One region of the Pseudomonas sp. B22129 genome, then DNA from elsewhere that is predicted to be linked to it. Evidence: riboswitches for the same ligand, from Rfam matches in the RefSeq annotation. Region 1 holds a riboswitch; each other region holds the start of a gene.
What was found. Region 1 has a riboswitch for cobalamin ahead of cobW (cobalamin biosynthesis protein CobW). Riboswitches for the same ligand answer to the same signal wherever they lie in the genome.
Positions count from the first base shown of each region.

Region 2: another riboswitch for cobalamin. It lies ahead of cobO (cob(I)yrinic acid a,c-diamide adenosyltransferase); the one in region 1 lies ahead of cobW (cobalamin biosynthesis protein CobW).
Region 3: another riboswitch for cobalamin. It lies ahead of AB4P94_RS16720 (ABC transporter substrate-binding protein); the one in region 1 lies ahead of cobW (cobalamin biosynthesis protein CobW).
Region 4: another riboswitch for cobalamin. It lies ahead of AB4P94_RS24595 (CbtB domain-containing protein); the one in region 1 lies ahead of cobW (cobalamin biosynthesis protein CobW).

Region 1 covers NZ_CP162592.1:5,217,385-5,221,591, reverse strand. Annotated here, with positions in the region: gene cobM (precorrin-4 C(11)-methyltransferase) at 1-48, opposite strand, end outside; gene AB4P94_RS23920 (cobalamin biosynthesis protein) at 118-510, opposite strand; gene AB4P94_RS23915 (CbtA family protein) at 507-1,211, opposite strand; gene AB4P94_RS23910 (CbtB-domain containing protein) at 1,223-1,411, opposite strand; cobalamin riboswitch at 1,506-1,715, opposite strand; cobalamin riboswitch at 1,823-2,023, shown strand; gene cobW (cobalamin biosynthesis protein CobW) at 2,116-3,177, shown strand; gene cobN (cobaltochelatase subunit CobN) at 3,181-4,207, shown strand, end outside.
Region 2 covers NZ_CP162592.1:3,253,372-3,257,578, reverse strand. Annotated here, with positions in the region: gene AB4P94_RS14980 (cobyrinate a,c-diamide synthase) at 1-940, opposite strand, end outside; gene cobO (cob(I)yrinic acid a,c-diamide adenosyltransferase) at 937-1,548, opposite strand; cobalamin riboswitch at 1,629-1,878, opposite strand; gene AB4P94_RS14970 (PQQ-dependent sugar dehydrogenase) at 1,978-3,291, shown strand; gene AB4P94_RS14965 (C40 family peptidase) at 3,427-3,969, opposite strand; gene AB4P94_RS14960 (C40 family peptidase) at 4,114-4,207, opposite strand, start outside.
Region 3 covers NZ_CP162592.1:3,615,697-3,619,903, reverse strand. Annotated here, with positions in the region: gene AB4P94_RS16735 (LysR family transcriptional regulator) at 1-87, opposite strand, end outside; gene AB4P94_RS16730 (aldehyde dehydrogenase family protein) at 192-1,574, shown strand; gene AB4P94_RS16725 (hypothetical protein) at 1,636-2,265, opposite strand; cobalamin riboswitch at 2,349-2,543, shown strand; gene AB4P94_RS16720 (ABC transporter substrate-binding protein) at 2,658-3,668, shown strand; gene AB4P94_RS16715 (FecCD family ABC transporter permease) at 3,665-4,207, shown strand, end outside.
Region 4 covers NZ_CP162592.1:5,406,997-5,411,203, reverse strand. Annotated here, with positions in the region: gene AB4P94_RS24610 (LysR family transcriptional regulator) at 1-756, opposite strand, end outside; gene AB4P94_RS24605 (DUF4865 family protein) at 850-1,389, shown strand; gene AB4P94_RS24600 (CbtA family protein) at 1,394-2,122, opposite strand; gene AB4P94_RS24595 (CbtB domain-containing protein) at 2,142-2,354, opposite strand; cobalamin riboswitch at 2,386-2,516, opposite strand; gene AB4P94_RS24590 (histidine phosphatase family protein) at 2,552-3,106, shown strand; gene cobF (precorrin-6A synthase (deacetylating)) at 3,152-3,907, shown strand; gene AB4P94_RS24580 (alpha/beta hydrolase) at 3,919-4,207, shown strand, end outside.

The sequences.
Region 1 (4,207 bases):
GATCAATTCCGGGTCGCCGGGGCCGGCGCCGATGAAGTAGACGGTCATGGGAATTCCTGTCGAAAAAACGGGCGAGCATGAAAGTGGCTCATGATCGAGCGCGCTGATTATCGGGGTTTAGCCGGCGCACGCCAATGCAAAGGTGGCCTGGGCGGTTTTTTTGCGGGTGATCAGCAGGCGGGAAGGGCCGTTGCAGAGGTGTTCGGCCAGGGCCAGTGCAGCGCTTTCGGCGATGCCGTAGCAGCCGGTGTGGGCGAAAGCTACGTCGGATTTATGGCTCAGGCGAGCTTCGTAGGGAGCGAGTTGCTCGGCGCTGAAACATTCAAAGGGCAGGTTCAGCCGTTGGGCCAGGGCAAGTAGCCCCGGCTCATCCTTTTTGCGATCAATACTGGCCAGGGCGGTGATGTCTTTACATTTGACGCCGCCCTCGGCGAGGGCGGCGTCAAACAGCGCCAGCAGGGTGTGAACGTCACAGCCCTGTTGGCAACCCAGGCCGACGACCAAGATCATGCCGAGTATTGGCCATCGCGGTTACGGCGAAACAGCCAGGCGCTGATCAGGCCCAGGGCCAGCCAGAACGCCACGTTGGTCAGTTGCGAGGCGATTTTGAACTGCGCTTCCAGAGCCTCCGGCGCCAGCATCGAATGCACGTCCGGCTGCGGCGCGCCGATCACATGGGGCACGACCAGAATCGCCACGCCCAACATTTTCAGCAGCCAGTTGCGACCGAATACCAGCAGCGCGATGCCGGCTGCAGTCGATGCGGCGGTGCCGATCCACCAGATCTGACGTTGCGCCAAGTCAGCGGCGGCGGTGCCCGGCAACTCCGGCGGCAGGCCCAGGGTTGGCGCGAGTACGAACGTTGCGTAACCGGCCAGGCCCCACAGCAAGCCCTGAGCGGTGCGGGTCGGCGCGCGCAGCGTGTAGAGGCCGGCCAACATCAGCGCAAACCCCACGGCCACCACCAAATTACCGCCGGTGGTGGACAGCACGCGCTGCCAGCCATCTTCCGGCTCCCAGGCTTCGGCATCGTGAGTGTGCGCAGCCGCACCTTCGGCGTGTTCATGAGCGACTTCGACAGCGGGCGAGGCGTTTTCAAAGGTTTCCGCCTGCAAAATCAGCGGGGCAACCCAGAAGCTCTGCAGCAGGGTCAGCAGCAGGGCGGCCAACAGGCCGGTGAACCCTGCGGTTTGGGCGATACGCTTGATCATGTCGGCAGGTCTCAGTGGCACGGGAACGCGGCGCTGTGGCGGGTATCGTGGGCGGCGTTGTGCACCGCTTCGATGTGCGAGAAACCGGCGAAATACACCAGGCACGCGCCGAGGATCGACGCACCGATGGCGGCGGTCAGGCGTTGGCTCAGGGTGGCGGTGCTGCTGGCGGTGTGCGAGGTGCTGCTGATGATCGACATGGCGCGTCCCTTCGGGGTTTCAGGGTGGCGCAGGCGCATGAAAACCCCGCGAGCCGGGCACGCAGGGTTCGAACAGCGCCCGCCCACCGCGGGTTTGTTATCTGATTTTTCGGGCCGGTCTCCGGGCTTGCGAGGGGGCTCTTGGAAAGAGTCCTGAAAGCATCGCCTTCCCATGCATTCGCACAGTGGCTGTGATACTTCGCTCGCTTACCGTTGCGGGGGCAGCACCGGACTGGTCATATCGCTATAACGCACCGGTTTCCCGTTTCACCCTTTGCAGGGCACCCGAAACAAGGTGTGTAGGAGAGCATGGGGGTGGGAGGGGAGTCAATTCGGATCTGGGTACATATCCGTTACCCAGATAACGGATATACACACCAACCCCATCATTGACCATCCCCCAAGCACTGCGTAGCCTTGTGCCCTCGAGGTTCTTCGGCCCAGGCCGAAGCTAAGAAGGGAACGCGGTCCAAGCCGCGGCTGCCCCCGCAACTGTAAAGGGTTCATCTGACTGCCACGCCACTGCCAAATCGGCGGGAAGGCGCAATCAGCGCCGGTCGCAAGACCTGCAAGCCCCAAGCCAGGAGACCTGCCTCGCAACCGATTTTCCACTTCAACCGGGCGGGGTGATCCGGTGACGAAATCAGCCTCTGCGCACCGCTGCAGGGCTTGTCGTCCCGTATGCCCGCCCCAAAGGGCATCCGATGAAAACACTGGCCAAACTCCCCGTCACCATCGTTACCGGCTTTCTCGGTTCGGGCAAAACCACCTTGCTGCGCCATATGCTCGACAACGCCCAGGGCCGTCGCATTGCGGTGATCGTCAACGAGTTCGGCGAGTTGGGCATTGATGGCGAAATCCTCAAGCAGTGCTCCATCGGCTGCACCGAAGAAGAAGCCAATGGCCGCGTGTACGAGTTGGCCAACGGCTGCCTGTGCTGCACCGTGCAGGAAGAGTTCTTCCCGGTGATGCGCGAACTGGTGGCCCGTCGCGGTGACCTCGACCATATCCTGATCGAAACCTCGGGCCTGGCCCTGCCAAAACCGTTGGTACAAGCCTTTCAGTGGCCGGAAATCCGCAGCGCCTGCACGGTCGATGCGGTGATCACCGTGGTCGACAGCCCCGCTGTGGCTGCCGGCACCTTTGCCGCATTCCCGGACCAGGTTGACGCCCAGCGCAAACTCGACCCGAACCTGGACCATGAATCGCCGCTGCACGAGCTGTTTGCCGACCAACTGGCCAGCGCCGACCTGGTCATCCTCAATAAATCCGATCTGATCAGCCCCGAAGACCTGGCCCGCGTGCGCCTGGAAGTCGCCGAAGAGCTGCCGCCAGCGGTGAAAGTCATCGAAGCCAGCAGCGGTCGCCTGCCGCTGGACGTGCTGATCGGCCTGGGCGCCGGTTCCGAAGAACACATCGACGGCCGCCATAGCCATCACGATCATCACCACGAGGGTGAGGATGATCACGATCACGATGCTTTTGATTCGATTTCCATCGACTTGCCGCAAGCGGATGAAGCCCTGTTGCTCGACGCCCTGACTCAGTTGGTGGTGCAGCACGGCATCCTGCGGGTCAAAGGCTTCGCGGCGATCCCGAACAAGCCGATGCGCTTGCTGATCCAGGGCGTGGGCACGCGTTTCGACAAGCACTTCGACCGTGCCTGGGGCGCTGACGAAGCGCGCATCACGCGCCTGGTGCTGATCGGCCAGGCGCTGGACGCAGCAGGCCTCGAAGCGCAACTGCGCGCTGCCCTCAGCGTTTAACCCATGCACCTGCTCAGGACTCAGCCCGGTGGTTTCGTCTCGGACGATAATATTGCCGACCTTGGCCAAACCCCTGCCGAGTTGGTGATCCTGTGCAGCGGTGATTCCAGCCTGGCACTGCTGGCCGAAGCCGCCCGGCAGTTGCCCGACGACTACCCCAGCTTTCGTTTGGCCAACCCGATGCAGGTGCAGAACCATGCCTCGGTCGACCTGTATGTCGATGAGGTGTTGCGCCACGCCAAGGTCATTCTGATTTCGCTGCATGGCGGCATTGGTTATTGGCGTTACGGCATCGAGCGTTTGGTGGAGTTGGCGGAACGCGGCGTGCAGTTGATTCTGGTGCCGGGGGATGATCGCCCGGACCCGGAACTCAGCAGCCTGAGCACCGTGGGCGTGGAGGTGCGCGACCGTCTGTGGCATTTCTTGCGTCAGGGCGGGATGGGCAATGCCCTGGCGTTCTATCGCTGCCTGGCCAGCGGTTTTTTAGGCCGCGATTACGCCTGGGCTGAGCCGCAAACCCTGCCGCGCACGGCGATTTATCACCCGCACAACGGCAATGCTCGCCTGAATGATTGGCAGGCGGACTGGACCCCGGGGCTTCCTGTCGCGGCGGTGCTGTTCTACCGGTCGCATTTGCAGGCGGCCAATACGGGTTTTATCGACGTGTTCTGCCAGCGCTTGCAGGCAGCAGGCCTTAACCCGCTGCCGATTGCGGTGGCCAGTTTGAAGGAGCCCGGTTGCCTGGCGGTGGTCGAGGATTGGCTGGATGACGTGCAGGCCGCGGTGATTCTGAATACCACCGGCTTCGCCCAATCGAGCCCTGAAGCGCCGCACCTGCGGCCGTTTCGTCGCAATATTGCGGTGATCCAGGCGATTTGTGCCCAAGACAACGAGCCCGGCTGGCAGGCCAGCGAACAAGGCCTTGGCCCGCGCGACCTCGCCATGCATATCGCGCTGCCGGAGCTGGACGGGCGCATCATCAGCCGCCCGATCAGTTTCAAGGACTTGGCCTGGCGCAGCGAGCGCAGCC
Region 2 (4,207 bases), 2.0 Mb from region 1:
CCGCGTGGTGGGCGCGGATGGCGTCAAGCATCGGCGTGTTGTGCGACAGCGCCTTGTGGTGCAGTTCCGGATAACCACCGGGCAAATACAGGCTGTCGGCGTCAGTCAATTCGCGGTCATGGATGGGCGAGAAGAAATGCAACTCGGCGCCCATCGCCCTTAAAAGGTCGAGGCTGGCGCCATAGGTGAAGGCGAAGGCTTCGTCGCGTGCCACCGCGATGCGCACGCCTTTGAGCAAGGGTTCAGCCTCGATCACGTTTGGCGCGGCAAACGTCACCGGCGGCGGCAAGGCGGCTTCACAACTGCTGCCCAAGGCTTGGGCGGCGGCGTCCAGACGCGCATCGAGGTCATTCAGTTCACTGGCTTGCACCAGGCCGAGATGGCGGCTGGGCAGTTCGATGCCGGTTTCACGGGACAGCGCGCCGTACCAGCGCAGGCCTTCGGTGAGGCTGCCTTCCAACAGTTGCGCATGACGCAGGGTGCCGACGCGGTTGGCCAGCACACCGGCAAATGGCAGGTCCGGCTGATAGCGCGCAAGGCCCAAGGCCAGCGCGCCGAATGTCTGAGCCATGGCGGTGCCGTCAATAACACCCAGCACCGGCACGCCGAAATGCCGCGCGAGGTCTGCGCTGGACGGGGTACCGTCGAACAGGCCCATCACGCCTTCGATCAGAATCAGGTCCGCCTCGCCCGCCGCTTCCCACAGCAGGCGACGACTTTCCTGCTCGCCCACCATCCACATGTCCAATTGATACACCGGCGCTCCGCTGGCGCGCTCGTGGATCATCGGGTCGAGAAAATCCGGCCCGCATTTGAACACACGCACCTTGCGCCCCAGGTTGCGGTGCAAACGGGCGAGCGCGGCGGTGACGGTGGTTTTGCCCTGGCCGGACGCCGGTGCGGCGATCAGTACGGCCGGGCAATGACGGGGCTGATTCAAAGTTCGACGCCCTTCTGTGCCTTGATACCGGCCTGGAACGCGTGCTTGAGCATGCCCATTTCGGTGACAGTGTCGCCCATTTCGATCAGCTCGGGCTTGGCGCCACGGCCGGTGACCACCACGTGCTGCATCGGCGGGCGGGCTTGCAGGTCGCTCAGTACCTGATCGAGGTCGAGATAGCCGTGCTTGAGGGCGATGTTCAATTCATCCAGCACGACCAGGCCGATTGCCGGGTCTTGCAGCAGTTCGCGGGAAACCGCCCAGGCGGCTTCGGCAGCGGCGATGTCGCGCTGGCGGTCCTGGGTTTCCCAGGTGAAGCCTTCGCCCATCACGTGAAAACGTACCTGTTCGGGGAAGCGGCGGAAAAACAGCTCTTCGCCTGTGCTGTTGCGCCCCTTGATGAATTGCACCACGCCGCACTGCATGCCGTGCCCCATGGCACGGGCGAGCATGCCAAACGCCGAGCTGCTCTTGCCTTTGCCGTTGCCCGTCAGCACCAGCAGCAATCCGCACTCGTTGGGGGAATTGGCGATGCGCTCGTCGATCACGGCTTTTTTACGCAGCATGCGCGCCAGGTGGCGTTCGTCGCGGTCGGGGGAATCAGTCATGGCAGCGCTCCGTTGGGGCTGGACAAAAAAACGGCGGGCAGGAAAAAGACAAAACAGACAGCCAAGCATCGCCCACCGTGATGCTGTTGGATGACCCAGGCCGGTCTCCGGACTCATGAGTGGCGCGCTCCTGCGCGAAGGCGACCGACGATGCGCCTTCCCATATCGCGCGCGATACAGTGGCAAAAAGCACCGTTTTCACTCATTTACCGTTGCGGGGGCAGCGCCGGAATTGCGGCAGCACTGTGTACAAGTGCGCTCACTCACCGGCTTCCCTGTTTCACTCTGTCGACCCTCGGGCCACGGAGCACCTGGAACAAGCCGCGAAGGTTAGTGGGTTGGGGGTGGAGCGTCAATTAAAGCTGGCCTTGCACTTGAACCATCGCACGGCCGTACTCCTCTACCCTTACAGGTATTCAGGAGAAAACCATGCATAAAACAAGACTTGCCTTACTGATCATGGTCGCAGGCACCCTCGCCGCCTGCGGAGAAAGCTCTACCCTGCAGGTATCCGACGGCACCGGGCCTTCGCCCAAGCTGCCGGAACCGAACAAAACCTTGATCCCCACCGTAAATATCGCACCGGCGATCGGCTGGCCGGACGGCGCGAAGCCGACCCCGGCGGCGGGCACTCAGGTGGCCGCATTCGCCGAAGGGCTGGACCACCCGCGCTGGCTGTATGTGCTACCCAATGGCGATGTGCTGGTGGCCGAAACCAACGCGCCGCCCAAACCGGATGACGCCAAGGGCATTCGCGGCTGGGTGATGGAGAAAGTCATGGGCCGCGCCGGGGCGGGCGTGCCGAGCCCGAACCGCATCACGCTGCTGCGCGATGCCGACCACGATGGCGTCGCCGAGACGCGCACGGTGTTCCTGCAAAACCTGAACTCGCCCTTCGGCATGACCCTGGTCGGCAATGATCTGTACGTGGCCGACTCGGACAAGCTGCTGCGCTTCCCCTATACGCCCGGCGAAACCGCAATCAAGGCAGCGGGGACCACGGTCGTCGACCTGCCGGGCGGCAGCATCAACCACCACTGGACCAAGAATGTGGTGGCCAGCAAGGACGGTAGCAAGCTGTATGTGAGTGTCGGCTCCAACAGCAACGTTGGCGAAAATGGCTTGGCGGCGGAAGAAGGTCGGGCGGCGATTTGGGAAGTGGACCGCGCTACGGGCCAGCACCGTATTTTTGCTTCAGGCCTGCGCAACCCCAACGGTATGGCGTGGGAGCCGCAAAGCGGCAAACTGTGGACAGCGGTGAATGAGCGCGACGAGATCGGCAGCGACCTGGTGCCGGACTACATTACCTCGGTCAAGGATGGTGCGTTTTATGGCTGGCCGTTCAGTTATTACGGACAGCATGTGGATGTGCGCGTCTCACCGCAGAACCTCGATCTGGTCGCCAAGGCGATCGCACCGGACTATGCCGTGGGCCCGCACACCGCCTCGCTGGGCCTGACCTTCGCCGAGGGCAACACACTCCCGGCGCAGTTCAGCCATGGCGCGTTTATCGGCCAGCATGGCTCGTGGAACCGCAAACCGCACAGTGGCTACAAGGTGATCTTCGTGCCGTTTGAGGGCGGCCAGCCTAAAGGGCAGCCGATGGATGTGCTGACCGGGTTCCTCGACAAGGACGAGAGAGCCATGGGCCGGCCGGTAGGCGTGGTGATTGATCAGCAGGGGGACTTGCTGGTGGCCGATGATGTAGGGAACAAGGTGTGGCGGGTGTCGGCGGTTAAGTAACCTGTTTCGAGAACACCACAAAACCAATGTGGGAGCGGGCTTGCTCGCGAAAGCGGTGGATCAGTCGATACCTCCGTTGACTGACGCTCCGCCTTCGCGAGCAAGCCCGCTCCCACATTGGGATCTTCATTAGCCTTATGGATTGCGCGCCAGATGCTCAGCCGGCAACACCCGCTTGGCACTCAGGTAGGCATTCTGCCAATAGGCCTTGGACAAGGTGTCCAGCTTCACGGTACCGCCGGTTTGCGGCGCATGCACAAAGCGGCCTTCGCCGACGTAGATCCCGGCGTGGCTCACCTGCGAACCGCCACCAGTGGCGAAGAACAGCAAGTCACCTGTCTGCAGGTTCTGCTCACTGACATCCTGTGCGCGCATCACGATCAGCTCACGGGTGGTACGTGGCAGGGAAATTCCGGCGGCATCGCGAAACACAAAGCCGATCAGGCCGCTGCAATCAAACCCGGAGTCCGGCGTGTTGCCGCCCCATCGGTAAGGCGTGCCGACCAGCCCCAGCGCGCGAAAGAGCACGTCTTCGGCAGCAGGCGAGAAACTTTGGGTGGAATAGTTGAACACCGGCTTGGGCTTCACGGCTACGGGAGCCGGCGGCGGTGGACGGCTTGCGCAGGCGCTGAGAAGCGCGGCGCAAACGAGAAGAATAAGGCGGGCCGAGGTCGACATGTGCAGAACAATCCTGGTCTGGATGCGGCTTTCGCTGCCGAACGCTGAAAACCAGAACGCGCAAGCAAAGCTCGCGCGAACGGATTCCAACAATATCCAGGGATTCTAGCGCTTACACGTCAAACTTCAAGTATCACTTTAACTTTACTTGCTGGCGGTAACCGTAGTCGGGGCCATGGCGAGTGCGCGCTTGGCTTCGATGAAGGTTTTGCTCCAGTAGCTGTCACCCAGGTTATCG
Region 3 (4,207 bases), 1.6 Mb from region 1:
CGGCACCCGATGAATCAACTGCGCGGCGGCGCTGATGCTGCCTTGCTCGGCAACGGCCTTGAAAATTTCCAGCTGCACCAAGTCCAAATCATTCTCCAATCGTGAACGTATTGCTTAATATTATTCAGTTTCCAGAAAAGAGATAGCCCCGTACGCTGAACGCAACTTAAATCACTGCGCAGGACGGTGCCATGAACGCGACTACCCACGCTCTCTCGATCAACCCGGCTAATGGCGAAACCGTCGGCAGCTACCCGTACGAAACCGATTCGCAACTGGAGGCCGCCCTCAACCGCGCCACCGCTGCCTTCCGTACCTGGCGCCGCCAACCGGTGAGCCAACGCGCAGAACTGCTGATGGCCCTGGCCGCCGCCCTGCGTGAACAAGCCGAAGACATGGCGCAAATGATCACCCTGGAAATGGGCAAACCCATCGCCCAGGCCCGCGCCGAAATCGAAAAATGTGCGCAACTGAGCGAGTGGTACGCCACTCACGGCCCAGCCATGCTCGCCCCGGAACCGACCCTGGTGGACAACGGCACCGCCCACATCGAATACCGCCCGCTGGGCCCGATCCTCGCCGTCATGCCGTGGAACTTCCCGGTGTGGCAAGTGCTGCGCGGCGCCGTGCCAACCCTGCTCGCCGGCAATACCTACGTGCTCAAACACGCACCGAACGTAATGGGCAGCGCCTACCTGATCCAGCAAGCGTTCCACAAAGCAGGCTTTGCCGAAGGCGTGTTTGAAGTGATCAACGTGACCACTGACGGCGTGTCCAAAGCCATCGCCGACCCACGCATCGCCGCCGTGACCCTGACCGGCAGCGTGCGCGCCGGCATCGCCATCGGCTCTCAGGCCGGCGCCGCGCTGAAAAAATGCGTGCTGGAACTGGGCGGCTCCGATCCGTTCATTGTGCTCAACGACGCCGACCTCGACGCCGCCGTGCAGGCCGCGCTGATCGGCCGTTTCCAGAACAGTGGCCAAGTCTGCGCCGCCGCCAAGCGCTTGATCATCGAAGCCGGCGTGGCCGAAGCCTTCACCGCTAAATTCCTCGAAGCCAGCCGCGCGCTGGTGATGGGCGACCCGACGTCGACAAGCACCTACGTCGGCCCGATGGCACGCTTCGACTTGCGTGACGAACTGCACGGCCAGGTCCAGGCCACCCTGGAAGAAGGCGCGATCTTGCTACTGGGCGGCAACAAAGTGCCAGGCGCGGGCAACTATTACGAGCCGACCGTGCTGGCCGGCGTGACCGACCAGATGACCTCGTTCAAACAGGAACTGTTCGGCCCGGTGGCGTCGATCATCACCGCCCGTGACGCCGACCATGCTGTGGCCTTGGCCAACGACAGCGAGTTCGGCCTGACCGCGAGCATCTTCACCACGGATTCTGCGAAGGCGCGTGATATTGCAAACCAACTGGAAACCGGCGGGATCTTCGTCAACGCGTTCAGCGTGTCGGACCCTCGGGTGGCATTCGGTGGTGTGAAGAAGAGTGGCTTTGGGCGGGAATTGTCGCACTTCGGCGTGCGGGAATTCTGCAATGCGCAGACGGTGTGGCTGGATCGCAAATAACGTCAAACCTGCTCCCGTGGCGAGGGAGCCTGCTCTCTCGCCACGGGGTCAAACGGGCACTTCACTTTTTGACGGGCGCATCCCAGCAATCGGGCTTGCGCGCACACACGTTGTACTGTCGGTCCATCAAGGCCATGCGGTTAAGGTGCGCATCCGTGGCGCCTTTGAATGCCTGCTCGCTGGTGGTCATGTAGTTCACCATGCGGTCGCTCATCCGCGCACTCAGCTGGCGCCGGGTACCGGCATCCACCGCCTGCGGTGTGGTGGCCATGGCCTGCAGCGTCGAATCACTCAAACGGCCCAATTCATCCCGGTAAACCTGCGTGTATTGCTCGCGCGCTGCATCGTGCTGGTGATTCAAGTCGTACTGCATGGCTTCCAGATTTTGTTTGTAGAGCGCCCAGTAGCCCTCCGGCAACACGCCGCCATCCTGTTTACGCAGCCGGGCGATGCGCTCATCGTTATCCACCGCCGGTTTCAACACCGGTTTGAGCGATGAAACCACTACCGGATCCTGCTTGATAATCTGGTCGATCCACCCCGCGCGCGCAGGGCTTGAGGGCAGTGGCTGGCCCAGGGCTTCAAGCTGTACAGGGGCAACCGCCGCAGGCGGCGCAACCGATTGGGCACAGCCCGAAAGCAGCAATACGGCAGACAAATGAGTCAACGCGACAACACGGCGAAAGTGCATAGGCTCTCCATGAGCAAGGGGCATGAACGCGGCAGATGATATCACTGAGCCATCTTTAAGAAACTCCCCTCACTGATCCTAATCGACTACCATACCGCGCCGGTTCCCAAACGGGACTAATAGGGAATTCGAAACGCCGCGCGCGACGTCAATCGAAACTGCCCCCGCAACTGTAGGTGCTGAGCCTGCTCCAAAACGCCACTGAGCTGCGCTCGGGAAGGCCGGAGCGTGGCGACGACGCATCAGTCAGGAGACCTGCCGGCCCAGCGTTATCACTGACCGGCGGGGTGTCCGGGAAGGACGTCCTCGCCTGCCTTACCCGCAGCCTCTGAGGGTGTGTTTCCGAACCGTACCTCTCCCGCTTCACCTACGGTTCTCACGGAGATTGCCCCATGCTGCCACGCGTTACCGTCCTGCTCGCAGGTGTTGGCTTCTGCGCCCTGGCCCAGGCTGCACCCACCCATTACCCGCTGACCGTGCAGAACTGCGGCAGCACGATCACCTTCCAGCAGGCACCGGCGCGCAGCGTGACCATCGGCCAGGCCGCCACTGAAATGCTCTACGCCCTGGGCGTGGCCGATAAAGTGGTCGGCACCTCGTTGTGGTTCAACAGCGTGTTGCCACAGTTCAAGGCGCAGAACGACAAGATCGAGCGCCTGGCCGACAACGAGCCGAGCTTCGAAGCCGTGATCGCCAAACGCCCGCAACTGGTGGCCGCCGAACTGGAATGGGTGGTCGGCCCCCAAGGTGTGGTTGGCACCCGCGAGCAGTTTCACGAACTGAAAATCCCCACCTACCTGCTGCCCTCCGACTGCGAAGGCAAGGACAACCTGGTGGGCGCCGATGGCACCCGTCTTGAGCCGTTCCATATCGAGACGATCTATAAAAGCATCAGCCAGCTCGCCGAAATTTTCGACGTACAAGACCGCGGCCAACAGCTGAACGACGAGCTCAAGGCGCGCCTGGCCAAGTCGGTTGCCACTGCACAAGGCAAAGGCCTCAAGCACGCCAGCGCGCTGGTGTGGTTCTCCAGCTCCGAAATGGCCAGCGACCCGTATGTGGCGGGCCACAAGGGCATTCCCGAATTCATGCTGGAAACCCTAGGCCTGTCCAACGTGGTGCAGTCCGATGAGGAGTGGCCCGCCGTCGGCTGGGAAACCATTGCCAAGGCCAACCCGACCTTCCTGGTGATCGCGCGCATGGACCGGCGCCGCTACCCCGCCGACGACCATGAAAAGAAACTCGCCTTCCTGCGCAGCGACCCGGTGACACGCAATATGGACGCCGTGAAAAACAACCGCATCATCATCCTCGACGCCTTGGCGTTGCAGGCCAGCATCCGCATGTTCGATGGCCTGGAACAACTGGCCGCAGCCATCGACGGATACGACCTGCCCAAATGATGCGCACCCTGCTCGCCCTCGCCTTGCTGCTGGCGGCCGTGCTGGCTGGCGTGGCCATTGGCGAAACCGCCATCTCGCCACAGGTGGTGCTGCAAGTGCTGGCCAACAAACTCTGGGCTGCCGGCTATGTACTCGACCCCATCGACGAAGGCGTGGTGTGGAACTACCGTCTGACGCGCGCCCTGGTGGCCGCCGCGTGCGGGGCCGGGCTGGCGACGTGCGGGGTGATCCTGCAGTCGCTGTTGCGCAACCCGTTGGCGGATCCGTACTTATTGGGCATCAGCGCCGGGGCTTCCACCGGCGCTGTTCTGGTCGCGCTGATCGGCGTCGGCGGCGGTTTGATTTCGTTGTCGGCGGGCGCGTTTGTGGGCGCGATGGCTGCATTTGCTTTGGTTATTCTGCTGGCGCGGGCCAGCGGTTCTGCCAGCGGCACCGGGCAAATCATTCTCGCGGGTATCGCCGGTTCGCAGCTGTTCAACGCGCTCACCGCGTTCCTCATCACCAAGTCCGCCAGTTCCGAACAGGCGCGCGGCATCATG
Region 4 (4,207 bases), 190 kb from region 1:
CAATCCGAATTGTTCGCCGACCTCCACAGCCCCCGCCGGCGCTACCCGATGGGCGAGGGCGGCCACCCCCAACCCCGCGCTGACCGCTGCGCCCACGGCCATCACGCCGCCACCGACAAACACCTCGGTCCAATCCACGTTCGCCTCATCCAGCGCCCGCGTTGCCAAATGCCGCACCCCACAAGGCGCCGCCATGGTCGCCATACGCAGTGGAGTGCCCGGGCTGTGCTGCCAGGTCGGTGCGGCAAACCAGCCGAAGCGCTCCACCGCCAGTACGTCACCGTCCTGGCGGTCGCCCTCGTTGCGCACGATCACCGCGTCCAGTTCGTTGCGATCAAAGGCGGCGACCAGGTCGCGCGAGGAAGCGATGCGCACTTCAAGAATCACCATTGGGTCATACGCCGCCAATCGGCTGAGCCACAACGGCAAGTCCGGCCCCGCCACGTGGTCGCTGATGCCGATCACCAAGCGCCTCGGTGCTTGAGTGCCCATGTCACCCAAGGCGCGTTCATGGGCATTGAGCAACGCGCGAGCGGCGACGATGAACTGCTCGCCCCGGGGCGACAGCCTTACATGGCGCGGGGTGCGCTCCAGCAGGCGATAACCGAGGCGTTCTTCAAGGCGTTTGAGCTTGAGGCTGATGGCGGCCTGCGAGGTGTCGAGGGCTTCGGCCGCGCGGGTGAAACTGGTGAAGTCAGCCACCAGCACGAAGGCCTGTACGGTGTCGATATCCAGGGGTTTGAGTGCATCAGTCATTTCAACTCCTTATTGCACTTATATCGGATGATATCTTGTTGAAATCATCGGCCCTGCGCAAGCTGCAATCTCATCTTGCACGGGAGTTTCGCCATGTTTGCCAAACAGTATTCACACCGCCTGCCTGCCGATTACGACATGGGCGTGATTCGCCGCCGCGCAGCACAGTTGGGGCCGTTGTGGGATCACGCTGAAGGGTTGCTGTTCAAGGCGTTTATCGGCCAGGAGCGTGGGGGCAACCTGTACTCGTCGGTGTACCTGTGGGCCGACCCGTTGCAGGCCGCTGATTTTTTGCTGGGGGCACGCTTTCAGAAGGTGCTCGACAGCTTTGGCCGCCCGCACATCGAGAGCTGGCTGCCGCTGGACGTGCAACGGGGCCCGGCGCAGAACGCGTTGAGTTTGTATCGGGAAGAATGGCCGCTGGAGCCGGGTGCGGATCGGGCTGCGATCCTGGCCGAGGAGAAAGTGCGCAACCAACAGCTGGCGGATAGCAGCGACACGTTCGCGGTATTCCTGGCGCTGGATGTGCAGGCCTGGCGCTTGATACGGATCACCTTGTCGGCAGCGGCGCTGGACGCAGCACATCCCGGGACGGGCTATCAGGTGTGGTACCTGGCCCGTCCGGGGATCTAACGCATTACGAGTTGAACCTTGCCTGTGGCTGGCTCAATTTGCGTTCGGCCACAGCACCGAATACCAGGCCCAGGGTGGTCCACAGCACCAGTTGGATACCCAGGGACGCCACGCGGAATTTCCACAGCAATACGGCGGAGAATTGCTCGGGCACTTCGTTGATCACCGGGAACAGGCTGCCGGCCACCGACACGATCACGAGGTACAGCACCACGCCAAGGATGGCGCCGGCCCAGAGGCCACGGCGGGCGATCAGCTTGCGTGCGGCGTTGATCGCGATCACGGCGGCGGCCACCGATACCAGCAGCATCAGGAAAAACAGTTTGGTGCGCTGTGCGATGGTCTCGGGGTCACCCACCGACGGCGGGTTGGCCGGGTATTTAAGGCCTGGGACCACGATGAGGGTGACGAAGGCCGCCAATGCCAGCAGCGCCGCCAGGCCGCGCGGGCCGACCTTGCCGATGCGGCCCAGGGAGTAGGCGAACACCAGGGCGAAGATGCCGCCCAGGGATACGCTGTACACCACCACGCCGGTGAACAGGCCAAAGGTGCTTTGCACCTCGCGGCTCACCAGTTCTTCTTCCGGCGCATCGCCGTGCATCTGTGCCATCTGGTCTTCAAAGGCGATGGCCTTGTCGATCTGCGGCTCACCAAAGGTCTTGGCGAAGCCAAACGCCAACACGCCGGCGAGCAAGCCCACCAGCATCCCGCGTACGAGTAAATGCCCTGTCATGTCATGTCTCTCTTATCAATTAATGGCAGGGGAAACCCAGCAGGTGGCGGCCGTCGTGCACAAACTCGTGCACATACATGCCTTTGAACACGGCCGTGGCGCCTTGCTCGGCGCCGACGAAGTAGATCGCCAGCAGCAACAGCAGGCCGCCGAAGATCGCCCAGGGCAGGATTTCGCCCAGGGGGATGGTCGGCACATAGACATCAGGGTTTGTTGCAGCGGTGTTAGCCATGAAAACCTCCAGGGATGACGCGTCCCGAAATGGATAGCGAGAGGGCTGAAACAGGGTCTGGCTTACGGCTGTGAGGCCGAATACAGTGGCGCGACCGCGCCGGGTTTGAACCGGCTTCCTGTTTCATGTTCGTTGTAACATGTTGAAACAACTTGGCGAGTCTACGCTGACTGCGCGCCGAAACAGAGTGAATTGTGATGCTGGCCACCCGCTTGACCCTGATTTGCCATGCCCTCACGCCCCTTCAAAAACAGGGGCGGTTTCCTGATGACGAATCCGTCTTGATGGACTGGCAGGGCGCGGCCTTGTCCCTGGCGGGTCGCTACAAGAAGAACCGGCGCCTGATGTGCGCGCCCGAAGCCAGAACCCGGCAGACGGCAGGCTTGTTCGGTGATGACGCAGACATTGATGGGGCGCTGCGAGATGGCGATTTCGGTGGCTGGAAAGGTCAGGCCATCCGTGAGCTGGAAAGCGATTCACTGATGGCCTGGATGACCGACAGCGCCAGTGCGCCCCATGGTGGCGAATCGGTGGATCAGCTCTGTGTTCGTGTCGGGCAATGGATGAAGGCGCTGGAAACCCAGCCTGGCCATGTGGTCGCCGTCACCCATCCCTTCGTGATCCGCGCCGCCATGCTGTACGTCATGCAGTTTCCTGTCTCGATGTTCTACCGGATCGACGTCGAGCCGCTGTCTGCCACCGAACTGCGTTTCAACAACCTGTGGCGCCTGCGCCTGGAAACTCACGCCTGAGCGCGCGAACATGGCAAAATCCACGCCCCGCAATGAGAGCAACCCATGAAACGCATCCTGATCATCGGCATTGGCGCCGGTAACCCTGACTACATCACGATGCAGGCCGTGAAGGCGCTGAACCGCACCGACGTGTTTTTCCTGATGGACAAGGGCCAGAGTAAAGACAAGCTGATCGACCTGCGCCGCGAGATCTGCGAGACCTACATCAGCGAGCCCGGCTACCGCTTCGTCGAGGCTGACTGCCCCGAGCGCGTGCGCGGTGACATTGATTACACCACCGCCGTGCAGGATCTGAACCGCGACAAGCAGCAGACCTTCGAGCGCATGATCAACGAGGAAATGATCGACGGCGAAGTAGGCGCTTTCCTGGCCTGGGGCGACCCGGCGTTGTACGACAGCACGATTCGTATCCTGCAGGCGATTCTTGCCAGCGGCCGCGCTGAGTTTGAGTTCGAAGTGATCCCTGGCATCACCAGTGTGCAGGCCCTGGCCGCGCAGCATAAGGTGCCGCTGAACCGCATCGGCCGTTCCATCGAGATCACCACCGGGCGCCGTCTGGCCGCAGGGCAGGCGAGTGATGCCGACACGCTGGTGGTGATGCTCGACGCCGAAGATTCCTACCGCACCGTGGCCGATCAAGACCTGGACATCTACTGGGGCGCCTACCTGGGCACGCCGGATGAAATCCTGATCAGCGGCAAAGTGGCGCAAGTGGCTGACGAAATCCAACGGGTGCGCAAGGCGGCACGCCTGGAAAATGGCTGGATTATGGACACTTACCTGTTGCGCAAACCTTGAGGTCGCTTTCCATGCTCAAACTGCTTGCCCTGGCGCTGGCGTTGTCAGCCGGTGCCGTCCATGCCGATTCCAGCTTGCACACGGACTTGCCGCTGACGTACCTGGAACAGACCCAGAGTGAGGCGCGTAACCAGCCGCTGGTGATTTTCCTGCACGGCTTTGGCAGTAACGAGGAAGACCTGTTTGGCATCAAGGACGAACTGCCGTCGACCTGGACTTACCTGTCGGCCCGCGCGCCGATGCCGGTGGATTCGAACGGGTATCGCTGGTTCGCCAGGAAGCCCGGCGATGGCGATTACG